2 linked regions of the Hydrogenophilus thermoluteolus genome follow. The protein of the gene in region 2 interacts with the protein of the main gene of each other region in a pairwise test. Links are inferred from orthologs where the notes say so. Each region holds a gene or a part of one and is shown on either strand. Other genes may lie near its edges.

Region 1 (5,637 bases), 1.9 Mb from region 2 along the record:
GTGCCGGCTTCGCCATCGGTTTGGGAGGTTCACACTTCTCTTTGGCGATTACCTCGGGGTCACACGAGCAGGCAAGCGGCTTGCCGTTGGTGTCTTTGACTTGCTCGGCGAGCGCCGGCGTCCAATAGCCCGTGCGCCAGCAGAGCCCAGTGCCGCTGCGCGCCACGACGCCGCGACCGTCGATCACGTAGGGAATGTCGCCCTGTTTGGCATCGACGACGATGTCTTGCGCGAAAGTAGCCATCGAAGCGCCCGTAACGAGTGCGGCCGCGATAAGGGTACGAATTGGGTTCATGGTGCCTTCCTTTCTTATCTGGGTCACTGACTAGCCCATTATAATGACTGTGCCACCTCATGACAAGCATGGGCCAGATTGTTTGCGATATTTGCGCCACTTTTCGGCGAAAACGGCGAGCTGTGTGTTGCTTTTTTGCAACAAGAGGGCGTGGTCGCGTTTTTTCGCAACGCCAGCAATCCAAACGTCGCAAACCTGTTCGCGGTCGGCAACCCAAACGAGATGGGAGATGGGGTCAAACAGAGGCCGCGTCAGGAACGATTCGAACGAGACGGTGATGAGGTCTGCACTTTTGCCCGGGGTGAGCGAGCCGATTTCGTCGCCAAGCCCAAGCGCTTTCGCGCCGCCGAGCGTCGCCATTTCGAGTAGGGTTGCGGCGGGGAGTGCGGCGGCGTTTTTCTGGGTGAGTTTGGCAAGGAGCGCAGCGTGGCGCATCTCCCAAAACAGATCGAGCCGATTGTTGCTCGCGGCGCCGTCGCTGCCAAGCGCCGCGATGACGCCGTGCGCGTGCCAAGCGGTGACATCGGCGGCGCCGCTGGCGAGTTTCATATTGGAGGTGGGGCAATGGACGAGCGCGGCTCCGTATTTGCCCAACGTCACCAATTCGTCGCGATCGAGATGGACGCCGTGCGCGGCGATCACTTGCGGCGTTTCCAGGATGCCCGTGCGCGCGAGCCGTTCAAGCGGCGAGACGCCGAACTGCGCCAGCGACTGCGGCGTTTCGTTGGCCGTTTCGTTGAGGTGCAGGTGAACTGGGAGTTCCAGTTCGTTGGCGAGCGCCGCGATTCGGGCAAATGTGGCGTCACTGACGGTGTAGGGGGCATGGGGCGCCAGCGCAAAGGAGAGGAGCGGCGTGTCGCGCCATTTTTCCCAAGCGGCCAGCCCCTTTTCGAGGTAGGCGTCGGCGTCGTTGGCGTATGGAGTGGGGAACTCCAGCGTGACGAGCCCAAGCATCGCGCGCAGCCCCGCTTCATGAAACGCTTGCGCGGCAGCATCGGGGAAGAAGTACATGTCGAGCGCAGTGGTGATGCCGCCCGCGATCATCTCCGCAGCGGCGATCCAACTCCCTTCATAGACGAATTCGGGTGAGACGAGCGCCTGCTCCCGTGGCCAGATCGCTTCGTTGAGCCAGCGTTCGAGCGGCAGATCGTCGGCAATACCGCGCAACAGGGTCATCGCGGCGTGGGTATGGGCATTGACGAACCCCGGGAGCGCGACATGGTTTGGGCGAACGATCCATGGCCATTCCGATTGTGGATAGCGCGTTTGGGCTTCTGTGATGGGGAGCAACGTAGCGATGCGCCCCTCGGCGACGACGACGGCGTGGTCGGTGAGGACTGTGCCTGGGGGATCCATCGGGATCACCCAAGCAGCGGCCAAAACGAAGCGTTCCTGTATGGGTGGTTGGGGCGTCGTCGTGGGCCCATTTTGGCGATCTTGCGTGGCCATCGTCCGGTGTTCCTTGCTCTGGGTGGTAAAATCGGCATAACGAATCGCATGAGTGTACCGTATGGAGTCGATTGCGCGTGAAACCTTGGCGGTGAGCCTCGAAGAGGAGATGCGTCGCAGCTATCTCGATTACGCGATGAGCGTGATCGTGGGTCGAGCACTTCCCGATGCGCGGGATGGTTTGAAGCCGGTCCACCGGCGCGTGCTCTACGCGATGTATGAGTTGGGTAACGATTGGAACAAGCCGTACAAGAAATCGGCGCGCATCGTCGGGGATGTGATCGGTAAGTACCACCCGCACGGTGACTCCGCGGTCTATGATACCATCGTGCGCATGGCGCAGGATTTCAGCCTGCGCTATCCGTTGATCGATGGGCAAGGAAACTTCGGTTCGATCGACGGTGACGCCGCCGCGGCGATGCGCTACACCGAAATTCGCATGGCGCGTATCGGGCACGAGTTGCTGGCCGATATCGACAAAGAGACCGTCGATTTCGGGCCGAACTACGACAACTCCGAGCGCGAACCGTTGGTGTTGCCAACGCGTGTGCCCAATCTGCTGATCAACGGCGCAAGCGGTATCGCCGTGGGGATGGCGACCAATATCCCGCCGCACAATTTGAGCGAGGTGGTCGATGGTTGTCTCGCGCTGTTGGAAAACCCGGAACTCACCGTCGACGACCTGATGCGTTACATTCCCGCACCCGACTTTCCCACTGCTGGTTTGATCGTCGGCTTGGAAGGGGTGCGGGAAGGTTATCGCACCGGCCGTGGCCGCGTGGTGATGCGGGCACGCACCCATTTCGAAACCATCGGTAAGGGGGCATCCGAGCGTCCGGCGATCATCATCGACGAGTTGCCGTATCAGGTCAATAAACGGACCCTTCTGGAGCGCATCGCCGAACTCGTCAATGAGAAACGGATCGATGGGATCAGCGAAATCCGCGACGAGTCCGACAAATCGGGCATGCGGGTGGTGATCGAACTCAAGCGCGGCGAGCATCCCGAGGTGGTCTTGAACCATCTTTTCAAATTGACGCAATTGCAAGACACCTTTGGGATGAACCTGGTCGCGCTCGTCGACGGGCGTCCGCGCACGCTGAATCTCAAGGAATTAGTCGAGTGCTTCCTCGACCACCGGCGTGAGGTGGTGACGCGGCGCACGGTCTTCGAACTGCGCAAGGCGCGTGAGCGCGCCCATATCCTCGAAGGGTTGGCGGTGGCGTTGGCGAACGTCGATGAGATCATCGCGCTCATCAAGGCGTCTCCTACGCCTGCTGCGGCGAAAACGGCATTGCTGTCGCGCCGTTGGCGCTCGCCTCTGGTCGAGGAGATGCTCTCGCGTGCCGTTGCCGACGCCCGTGCCTACCGGCCGGAAGGGTTGCCTGCCGAGTTCGGGTTGGCACAACAGGGGTATCGGTTGAGCGAAGCGCAAGCCGACGCGATCCTGGCGTTGCGCTTGCAGCGGCTTACCGGTCTCGAGCAGGAGAAGATCCTCAACGAATACCGCGAGGTGATCGACCGCATCACCGATCTGCTCGATATTTTGGCGCGGCGTGAGCGGGTGACTGCGATCATTGCCGACGAGTTGCGTGACGTGAAAGCGCGTTTCGGTGACCCGCGGCGCAGCGAGATCGTGACCGAAGCGGACGAAATCCGATTGGAGGATTTGATCGCGCCGCACGAAACCGTGGTGACGCTGACCCATTCGGGGTATGTCAAGCGGCAGCCGCTCGACGACTATCGCGCGCAACGGCGCGGCGGGCGTGGAAAATTGGCGGCGAGCACCAAAGAGGACGATTTTGCCGAACAGCTCTTCGTTGCGAACTCCCACGACTGGGTGCTCTGTTTTTCGAGCCGTGGGCGGGTCTACTGGTTGCGCGTGTTCGATCTGCCCGAAGGGGGGCGGACCGGCCGTGGCAAGCCGATCGTCAATTTGCTGCCGATCCAGCCTGGGGAACAGATCCAGGCGGTATTGTCGGTGAAAACGTTTGCCAGCGACGCGTTCGTCTTCTTTGCCACAGCGCAAGGAGTGGTGAAGAAAACTGCGCTCGATGCGTTCGCCAATCCGCGTAAAGCGGGCATCATCGCGTTGGGGCTCGACGACGGCGACCGCCTGATCGGGGTAGCGATCACCGATGGTGATGCCGACGTGATGCTGCTTTCCGACGCCGGTAAAGCGGTGCGGTTTTCCGAACACGACGTGCGTCCGATGGGTCGGGAAGCGCGCGGGGTGCGCGGGATGCAGCTGGAAGAGGGGCAGCGGGTCGTGGCGATGGTTGCGGTGGCGCAGCCAGACGAGGATGCGAGTCTGCTTTTGGCGACCGAAAACGGCTTTGGCAAGCGGACCGCGGTTGCCGAATTCACCCGCCACAGCCGCGGCACCAAAGGGATGATCGCGATTCAGACGAGTGCCCGCAACGGCAAATTGGTCGGCGCATGTCTGGTGCGCCCCGGGGATGAGGTAATGCTGATGTCCCAAAACGGTGTCGTGATTCGGACCCGAGTCGATGACATCCGCGAATTGGGGCGTGCAACCCAAGGCGTGACGTTGATGGCGCTCGACGCCAACGACCGTCTGGCGGCGGTGGTGAAAGTCGCGCAAGGGCCAAACGGCGAAACGGACGAATGTGACGGGTAACCGGAAAGGGAAGTAGGAAGTACGGAGCGGGATAACGAGAAACACGGTGAGGGGTGGTGCGATGCGGGTATTCAATTTCAGTGCCGGGCCGGCGACTTTGCCGCAACCCGTGCTCGAACAGGTGCAGCGCGAACTTTTGGATTGGCACGGCATCGGGTCGAGTCTGATCGAAGTGAGCCACCGCGGGCCGCACTTTTCTGCGGTGCGGGATGAAGCGGAGGCTCGGTTGCGCCAGCTTTTGGCGATTCCAGACGATTACGCGGTGTTGTTTTTACAAGGTGGCGCGACGTTGCAATTCGCGCAAGTAGCGATGAACCTCTTGCGTGGGGGTTCCGCCGATTACATCGTCACGGGCGCGTGGTCACAAAAGGCCTACCGCGAAGCCTTGCGGTTGGCGCCGGCGTTGGGGGGAAAGGTGCGGCTCGCGGGTTCTACCGAAGAGAGCGGGTTCACCCGGGCGCCGCGTGCCGACGAGCTCGACCTCGATCCCAACGCGAGTTACGTGCACGTATGCACCAACGAAACGATTCATGGCGTCGAATGGCTCGATCTCGACGCGATTGCCGCCACAGGCGTGCCGATCGTCGCCGATATGAGTTCGCACCTGTTGTCGCGGCCGATCGATGTGCGCCAATTCGGTTTGATCTACGCGGGGGCGCAAAAGAACGTCGGCCCCGCTGGGGTGACGATCGTGATCGTGCGCCGTGACCTCATCAACGACCCGTGGGTGGGTACGCCGTCGGTGATGCAGTACGCGGCGCAGGACGCCAACCAGTCGATGTTGAATACCCCGCCCACCTTCGCGATCTACGTGGCGAACCTCGTGTTTGCCTGGCTCGAGGCGCAAGGCGGTGTTGCGGCGATCGAAACGGTCAATCGACGGAAAGCGGAAAAACTCTACGCTGCAATCGACGCGCTGCCGCTCTATGAGAATCGAGTCGAGGTGCCGTGGCGCAGCCGCATGAACGTGCCTTTCCGGTTGCGGGACGAATCGCTGAACGAACGGTTTTTGCACGAGAGCGACGCGGCTGGGCTCAAATACCTCAAAGGACACAAAATGGTCGGCGGGATGCGGGCGTCGATCTACAACGCGATGCCCGAAGAGGGGGTCGACGCGTTGGTGGCGTTCCTACACGATTTTGCCGCGCGCCACACCGCTTGACGGCTGATGGGAACTGGTAGGGAGCGGATGATCATGGAGGCGTCGGAGAAAGCAACCGAAGACCCGGCGTGGCGGGAGCGGGAACTCATA
Region 2 (8,017 bases):
AATTGCGGCCGATCAAACTCACGTTCGAAACGGGGCTCGTGCGCATCTCCGGGCACAACGTCGAACGCGAAGAAGCGGTCGAAGAGATCGAGATCCACTACGAAGGGGCGCCACTCGAGATCGGCTTCAACGTCAGCTACCTCATCGACGTGCTCACTGCGCTCACCAACGAAGTGATCCACATCCAACTCAAAGACAGCATGGCCGCAGCGCTCATCACCACACCGGACGACGAACACTTCCATTACGTCGTGATGCCGATGCGGCTGTGAAACAACGCACACCACCGAACGAACGCAGCGAATCAAACCGATGGTCCAGGAAAACGCAATGACCCAAACCTACGACGAAAGCGCGATTCAACAACTCGAAGGGCTCGAAGCGGTCCGCAAACGCCCCGGCATGTACATCGGCGATACCTCCGATGGAACGGGGCTCCACCATATGATCTTCGAAGTGGTCGACAACGCGATCGACGAAGCGCTGGCTGGCTACTGCGACGACATCGTCGTGACGGTCCACGCCGACAACTCGGTTTCGGTGCGCGACAACGGCCGCGGGATCCCCACTGGCATCAAATGGGACGACAAAAACGAACCGAAACGCTCCGCCGCAGAGATCGTGATGTGCGTGCTGCACGCCGGTGGCAAATTCAACCAGAACAGTTACAAAGTCTCCGGCGGGCTTCACGGTGTCGGCGTCTCGTGTGTGAACGCACTCTCCAAATGGCTCAAACTCACCATCTGGCGTGACGGGTACAAACACGTCCTCGAATTTTCTCGTGGCGTGCCCACCCTCTTCGACGAAACCTGGGAAACCCCACCCGGCGGCGGGGAACCGGTGCACGTGCGCAAGATGAAGGTGGTGGGTGCGACGCAAAAGCGCGGCACCGAAGTCCATTGGCTTGCGGACGAAGAGATCTTCGGCACGATCGAATACCACGCCGACCAGATCGCGAAGCGCCTGCGCGAACTTTCGTTTCTCAACAACGGCGTCAAGATCCGCTTCATCGACCAACGCACCGGCAAAGAAGAGGACTTCGCCTTCTCGGGCGGCGTCAAGGGCTTCGTCCAATACCTCAACCGCAACAAGCAGCCGCTCCACCCCACCATCTTCCACGCGAGCGGCGCGGTCACCGTCCCGCAAGACGTCGGGCACGAAGCGGAAATCAGCATCGAAGTGGCGATGCAGTGGAACGACAGCTTCGCCGAACAGGTGCTTTGCTACACCAACAACATTCCGCAACCCGACGGCGGCACCCACCTCACCGGGTTGCGCAGCGCGATGACGCGGGTGATCAATAAATACCTGGAAGCGAACGAAATCGCAAAAAAAGCGAAAGTCGAGATCACCGGCGACGACATGCGTGAAGGGCTCACCTGCGTCCTATCCGTGAAGATGCCCGACCCGAAATTCGCCAGCCAAACCAAAATGAAACTGGTGAGTTCGGAAGCGCGCACCGCGGTGGAAGAGGTAGTGGGCAAAGCGCTCGAAACCTTCCTGCTCGAACACCCCAACGAAGCGAAAGCGATCGTCGGCAAAATCGTCGAAGCAGCACGCGCCCGCGAAGCGGCGCGCAAAGCGCGCGAAATCACGCGCCGCAAAGGGGTACTCGACGGCGTGGGGCTGCCGGGAAAACTTGCCGACTGCCAAGAGAAAGACCCGGCAAAATCGGAACTCTTCATTGTCGAGGGCGACTCCGCCGGTGGCTCCGCGAAGCAAGGGCGCGACCGCCGCTTCCAAGCGATCTTGCCGCTCAAAGGCAAAATCCTCAACGTCGAAAAAGCGCGTTTCGACAAACTCCTGCAAAGCCAGGAGATCGCCACGCTGATCACCGCGCTCGGCACCGGGATCGGCAAAGCGGACTACAAACCGGAGAAGCTGCGCTACCACCGCATCATCCTGATGAGCGACGCCGACGTCGACGGCGCCCATATCCGAACACTGCTGCTCACCTTCTTCTACCGCCAGATGCCGGAGCTGATCGAACGCGGCCACGTCTATATCGCGCAACCCCCGCTCTACAAGGTGAAACTGGGTAAGACCGAGCGCTACCTCAAAGACGACGCGGAATTACAGCAATTTCTCATCGAACTGGCGGCGCAAGAGGCCGAACTCCTCCCGGCGCCAGACGCCGCACCGATTCGCGACGAAACGCTCTTGGGGCTGTTGCGCCAATGGCAACGCGCGCAACGGATCATCGACCGCCATAGCGCCCTCATCGACCCCACCATTCTGCAAACGATTCTGAACCACGCGATTGCGATCGACCTCAGCAACCAAGAAAACGCCGTCGCAAGCGCCCAACGGTTGCAGGCGGTGCTGGGCGACCAACTCCGCGTCCTCGCCGCATTCGACGAAGAGCGCGATCAATGGAGCTTACGCATCGAACGCACCGAACACGGGCTCATCAAGCGCAGCCTGCTCGATGCCGAACTCCTGGAATCTGGGGATTGGCAAACCGTGATGCACGTTGCCGAAACCACTGCGACGCTCGTACAAGGTGAAGGGGAAGTGCGGCGCGGCGAAAAACGGCAGACGGTCCGCCATTTCGCCGATGCGGTCGCTTGGCTGATGGCCGAAGTAGAACGCCAGATCGTCAAACAACGCTACAAAGGGTTGGGCGAAATGAACCCGGAACAGCTCTGGGAGACGACGATGGATCCGGCAACCCGGCGGCTGCTCAAAGTGCAGATCGAAGACGCGATCGCCGCCGACGAAATCTTCTCGACCCTGATGGGCGATGCGGTCGAACCGCGGCGCGAGTTCATCGAGGCGAACGCGCTCTTCGTGCGTAATTTGGATGTGTGAATGATGCCAGTACTGGCAATGTTTTATGGCATCATTATTCGAATGTACCTGATGGAAGGTAGCCAACACCATCGCCCGCATATCCACGCACGGTATGGCGAATTCGAAGCAGCGATTGATATCGAAGAGGGGGAATTGTTGGCAGGTGAGTTACCGCGCAAACAACTTCGACTCGTCCAAGCGTGGATCGAGTTACGGCGGGACGAACTGCTCGCCAACTGGGAACTCGCCCAACAAGGTATTCCTCCGTATCGGATCGACCCTCTGTAACCACGAGGAACCACAGATGGATTGGGACGTTGTCAAAGTGAAACCGTTGGACGGCTACCGACTTCACTTGAAGCTTGCCGACGGAAAAGAAGGAATCGTGGACCTGACCCCGCTCCTCAGCAAGAAGGGGTTTCAAGAGCTACAAGATCGCGACTATTTCTGCCGAGTCTTTCCTTTTCTGGGCGCTTTGACTTGGCCTAACGGTCAGGACATTTCACCGGAGTGGGTTCTCGAACATCTCACACCGAACACTGAGGAAGTGCCTGTGTAACCGGCGCAGCACGAAAGCCGCTTCACATCCTGGGTAAAGGTCTGCGCGGCAAGCTTCACCCCCCCACCCGCGCGAACGCATCGCGCACCAGCTTCGCACTGAAGAGCAGGAAAGCACTGCCGGTGGCCGCAAGCCCCCACGCATGAGCGCGCGGTCGCGCCTGGCTCCAACGGCGCAGGCGCGCACCCGCCAGGATCAGAATCGTCAGATAAGTGGCGCTGATCACCTGTAACGTCAGCCCAAGCAATGCAAACGCCAGATAGGGGTGGGGCGCATCCGCATCGACGAAGAGCACGAAAAACGAGAAGAAAAAGAGGATCGCTTTCGGGTTCAACAGGCTGATCACCAACGCCCGCCGAAACGGGTGGATCGCTACCCGGCGCGGTTCCGGTTCGGGGGCGGCTGCCCGATCGTCCTCGTTCGCGGTGGCCGTTTGCTTGCCCCAGCCGTGCCGAACCGCTTCCCAAACGAGTTTTCCGCCCAACCACGCCAGGTATACGGCACCAGTAAGCTGCAACACCGCAAAGAGCGTCGGCAGATAGCGCAGTAGCGACGCCGCGCCCAACACCGCGGCGCTCATCAGGATCGCGTCCCCGGTCAAAATCCCGAGTGCCGCGCGAAACCCCGCAGCGGGGCCCTGGCGCGACGCGGTGACGAACGCATAGAGCGAATTGGGTCCTGGCAACAAAACCACCAAAACCGTTCCCAAAACGAACGCGCCGTAGTCGTGAATCCCCAATGCGTGCCACAAACTCATCGTCTCTCTTGCTCCGCTTGTAACGCCCGCGCAAGCGCAACGACATACGCTTCGTCTGCGCTGCGGTAAGCCGCCGCCAACCAGGCGGAGAGGTCAGATCCGTCCGGCAATGTGGCGTCACCGTCCCGCACGAACCGCCGATAGGAAAAGGTCAAAGACCAGCGCATCGCGTCGCGTTCCACCAAGGTGATGGTCAAAAGACTCCCGGGGTATTCCGGGGTTGCCTGAGTGACGAACCGCAGCCATTCCCCCGTTTGCCACGTCACACGCTCTTCGAACGTCCGGTCACCGAACGCGATCCGCCGCGTCAGCGCTGCTTCTTTGGGCGCGTGCCAAAGCACATCACACGCCGTCACCCCGTCGATCCACCGCTGTGGGAACGTGACGCGCTCCCACAAACGCTGCCACACCGTGTCCCGTGATAGCGGCACCGATACCGCAAGCGGCAGGGTATGACAAACCTCCAACAACATGGTACCTCACCCACGCGTCGCGCACACGTCACCCATCGCCACTGTAGCGAACGAACCCCTTCGCCGTCAAACGGGCGCGAAGCCGCGCGGCATCCCCCTCAGAGGGCAGTTCTGTTTTTATGGTTTGGTTTTTCTATAAATATCTCTAAAATAAGTCTACACTCTGCCCAATCGTGGGGATAACCCCCTGAAAGCCGCCAAGACATGCGCCAAAACCCTGGGGATACTCCTGTACACAACGCCGGTACGGCGGTTGGAACGTTGACGTACCGTTTGCGGTGCATGCTGAGAAAGAGACGATGGTTCGTCAACCGTTCCCGCGCCATCCCCAGCTTGTCCACTGTGGTGTTTCTGCTACACCTGCTACTGGGTATCGCATTCGCACCCACCGCTTGGGCGGGACTGCTGCCCCAGTGGTTGCAGAGCCACGTCATGCCGACGCTCCTCATCGACCCTACGGACGGCACCATCGTAGACGCGAACGGCGCGGCAAAGGCCGAAAACCGCAACGATTTCGTCTTTCCCCACCGCTTGGCCGACGGCCGCGTCAGCGAAATCCACGGGTTGGTCCACGACGTCACCAAAGAGATGCACTTGACCGAAGCGCTCGAACGGATCGCGTACCACGATCCGCTCACCGGATTGGCCAACCGCAACGGGCTTGTCGCTGGGCCGAGCAAGCGATCGCACGCTGCGTCGCAGAAAAAAAACCAAGCTTCGTCGTGTTGGGGGTGCTCGACCTCGACGAATTCGCGGCGGTCAATCTCCACTACGGGATTGTGCGCAAGGATACGGGATCGCGAAGCCGATGCCTGCGCAGGAAGCCGCGGCGTGGGCGGCGTCGTGCACGTTCATTCACAAAATTATCCACAAGCCGAAACCTGCATTACAGGTAACCATCCTGCAACCGATCGGAGTGGGTCGCATTGGGGAAAAGTTGACGCACAGATCACGCAATGATTTGTCGATAAAAGAAAAATGGCACGGTGACTGCTTTTTCATCCCCAAACGATCCCCGCCAAAATCCAAGTCGATCCCCAAGATTACCGACAGCACATTGCTGGACGAAGTCTATTGTTAACAGAGTTATCCACAGAACAACGGCGCGCATTGTTTACAGAGTCTCTTGTAAGAAAAATCAAAGTCAACAAATTCATCGACCCCGAACCCACGGCAAAGAGTGCGTGGTACGGATCACGAACGCGCCCGTTGCGGTACAATGCGTGTCATCAAATTGTCACATTCGCTCGGTAGACTGCGCCCCGTCATCCTCAGTAACCCAAAGGAGCAGTCCGATGAAACTTCGCAACACCCTTTCCCTGGTCGCCACGCTTGCCGTAGCGGGTGTCGTCACAACCCCGGCGGTGACCTTCGCGGCGGAAAAAATAGTGAAGATCGACGGTTCGAGCACCGTCTATCCCGTCACCGAAGCCGTTGCGGAGGAGTTCCAGACCGCGCAACGCGGCAAGGTGAAAGTCACGGTTGGCATTTCCGGCACCGGCGGCGGTTTCAAGAAGTTTTGCCGTGGTGAGACCGATATCTCCAACGCGTCGCGTCCGATTCTCGACAACGAGATGAAGTTGTGCGCCGAAAACGGCATCCAGTACATCGAACTCCCTGTGGCGTTCGACGCGCTCACCGTGGTGATCAACCCGAAAAACACCTGGGCCGAAGAGATGACGGTTGCCGAACTCAAGAAGATGTGGTCGCCCGAAGCGCAAGGGGTGATCACCAACTGGAAGCAGGTCTCTCCCCGTTTTCCGGATCGGCCGCTCAAACTCGCGGGTGCTGGGTCGGATTCGGGAACGTTCGACTATTTCACCGAAGCGATCGTGGGTAAAGCCAAGTCGAGCCGTGGCGACTACCTGGCGTCTGAGGACGACAACGTGGTCGTGCAGTTCGTGAGCTCGGATGAGAACGCGCTCGGTTACTTCGGCCTGGCGTACTATCTTGAGAACCAAGACAAACTGAAAGCGGTGAAGATCAAGAAGGACGAAAATTCGCCAGCGGTCGCGCCCAGCGTCGAAACGGTGAATAACGGTACCTATCAACCGCTTTCGCGCCCGATCTTCATCTACGTCAATGCCAAAGCGGCCAAAGAGAAACCGGAAGTGCGTGAATTCGTCGCGTTCTACCTCAAGCACGCTGGAAAGTTGGCCAAAGAGGTGGGGTACGTCAATTTGCCCGACCGTGCGTATGAGCTGGCGATGAAGAATTTCCAAGCGATGAAGACGGGTACCGCTTTCGGTGGCCATGCCGAAGTGGGTGTGAGCGTCGAAGAACTGCTTGCGCGCGAAACCAAGGAGTAAATGGTTTTAGAGAAAACGGCTGTGGGCAAGGGTGCGTACAGCCGTTTTTTTTGTCTACCCTGCATCACCGACAAGGAAACCCTGTCGTGACCGCTGAGCCAAGCCATTGCGCATCGCTTCCTGAAGGGCATGTCACCCATACCCGTGCCCGCAACGTCAAAGAGCGGCTGATCGAAACGGCGCTGTTCCTTGCCGCATTTTCTGCGGTGGCGACAACCGTGGCGATCGTCGCGATCCTCCTCTATGAAGGGTGGAGCTTTTTCCAGCACGTCTCACTCGTGGAATTCCTCACCCATACGCAATGGACACCGCTCTTCGAAAAAGCGGAGTATGGGGTCTTGCCGCTTATTGCTGGCACATTCACCATTTCGGCAATCGCGGTGCTGGTCGCGATTCCGCTTGGGCTCACGGTTGCGATCTACCTCTCTGAGTTTGCTTCGCATCGCGTACGCGAAACCGTCAAACCCTTTCTTGAGCTTTTGGAAGGGGTACCGACCATCGTCTACGGTTACTTTGCGCTGCTTTTCGTCACGCCGCTCTTGCAGAAACTCATTCCTGGGCTGCCCGGTTTCAACATGTTGAGCCCCGGGATCGTGATCGGGATCATGATCACGCCGTATGTGGCGTCGGTATCCGAAGACGCGATGCGCGCGGTGCCGATGGCGATGCGCGAGGCCTCGTACGCGATGGGGGCGACACGCTTCCAAACGGCAATGAAAGTGGTGTTGCCCGCCGCGATCTCCGGTGTGGTCGCCGCGTTCATCCTGGGTATTTCCCGAGCGGTCGGGGAGACGATGGTGGTTGCGATCGCTGCGGGGCAACAGCCCAATTTCACCTTCGATCCGCGTGAGCCCGCCGCGACGATCACTGCCTACATCGTGCAGGTGGCGATGGGGGATCTGCCGCACGGGTCGATCGGTTATCAGAGTATCTTCGCAGTCGGGTTGGTGCTCGTGGTGATCACCCTCTTTTTCAACGTGATCGGCCAATACGTGCGCCGGCGCTGGCGGGAGGCCTACTGATCATGCAGCAGAGCGAAAAAAACGAACTTACCGCGCTGCGGCGCGATATTGCGAAGCGCCGCCGCTGGGACGTGATTTTCGGATTGATCGGCTTGGGGGCGACG

What was found.
Region 1: the proteins of gyrB (region 2) and gyrA interact in binary tests that used the Escherichia coli proteins (3 or more experiments, as listed by UniProt). The link is inferred for Hydrogenophilus thermoluteolus from one-to-one orthologs.

What each region holds. Positions count from the first base shown.
Region 1 is NZ_AP018558.1:1,948,409-1,954,045, reverse strand. Bases 1,448-4,595 are described here. They hold gyrA (DNA gyrase subunit A), read left to right. Parts: upstream 1,448-1,805; coding sequence 1,806-4,385; downstream 4,386-4,595. Other genes in these bases: serC (3-phosphoserine/phosphohydroxythreonine transaminase), read left to right, coding at 4,447-4,595; HPTL_RS09475 (TRZ/ATZ family hydrolase), read right to left, coding at 1,448-1,744. Outside these bases: HPTL_RS09480 (OmpA family protein), read right to left, coding at 1-295; more of HPTL_RS09475, read right to left, coding at 353-1,447; more of serC, read left to right, coding at 4,596-5,547; pheA (prephenate dehydratase), read left to right, coding at 5,581-5,637. UniProt on the Escherichia coli protein: A type II topoisomerase that negatively supercoils closed circular double-stranded (ds) DNA in an ATP-dependent manner to maintain chromosomes in an underwound state.
Region 2 is NZ_AP018558.1:2,481-10,497, forward strand. What follows is about bases 1-3,061. They hold gyrB (DNA topoisomerase (ATP-hydrolyzing) subunit B), read left to right. Parts: upstream 1-312; coding sequence 313-2,811; downstream 2,812-3,061. Other genes in these bases: dnaN (DNA polymerase III subunit beta), read left to right, coding at 1-272; HPTL_RS00020 (DUF4160 domain-containing protein), read left to right, coding at 2,812-3,061. In the rest of the region: more of HPTL_RS00020, read left to right, coding at 3,062-3,081; HPTL_RS00025 (DUF2442 domain-containing protein), read left to right, coding at 3,098-3,352; leucine efflux protein LeuE, read right to left, coding at 3,408-4,109; HPTL_RS00035 (AtaL-like protein), read right to left, coding at 4,106-4,582; HPTL_RS00040 (diguanylate cyclase), read left to right, coding at 4,928-5,542; HPTL_RS00045 (PstS family phosphate ABC transporter substrate-binding protein), read left to right, coding at 5,878-6,891; phosphate ABC transporter permease subunit PstC, read left to right, coding at 6,978-7,913; phosphate ABC transporter permease PstA, read left to right, coding at 7,916-8,017. UniProt on the Escherichia coli protein: DNA gyrase negatively supercoils closed circular double-stranded DNA in an ATP-dependent manner to maintain chromosomes in an underwound state.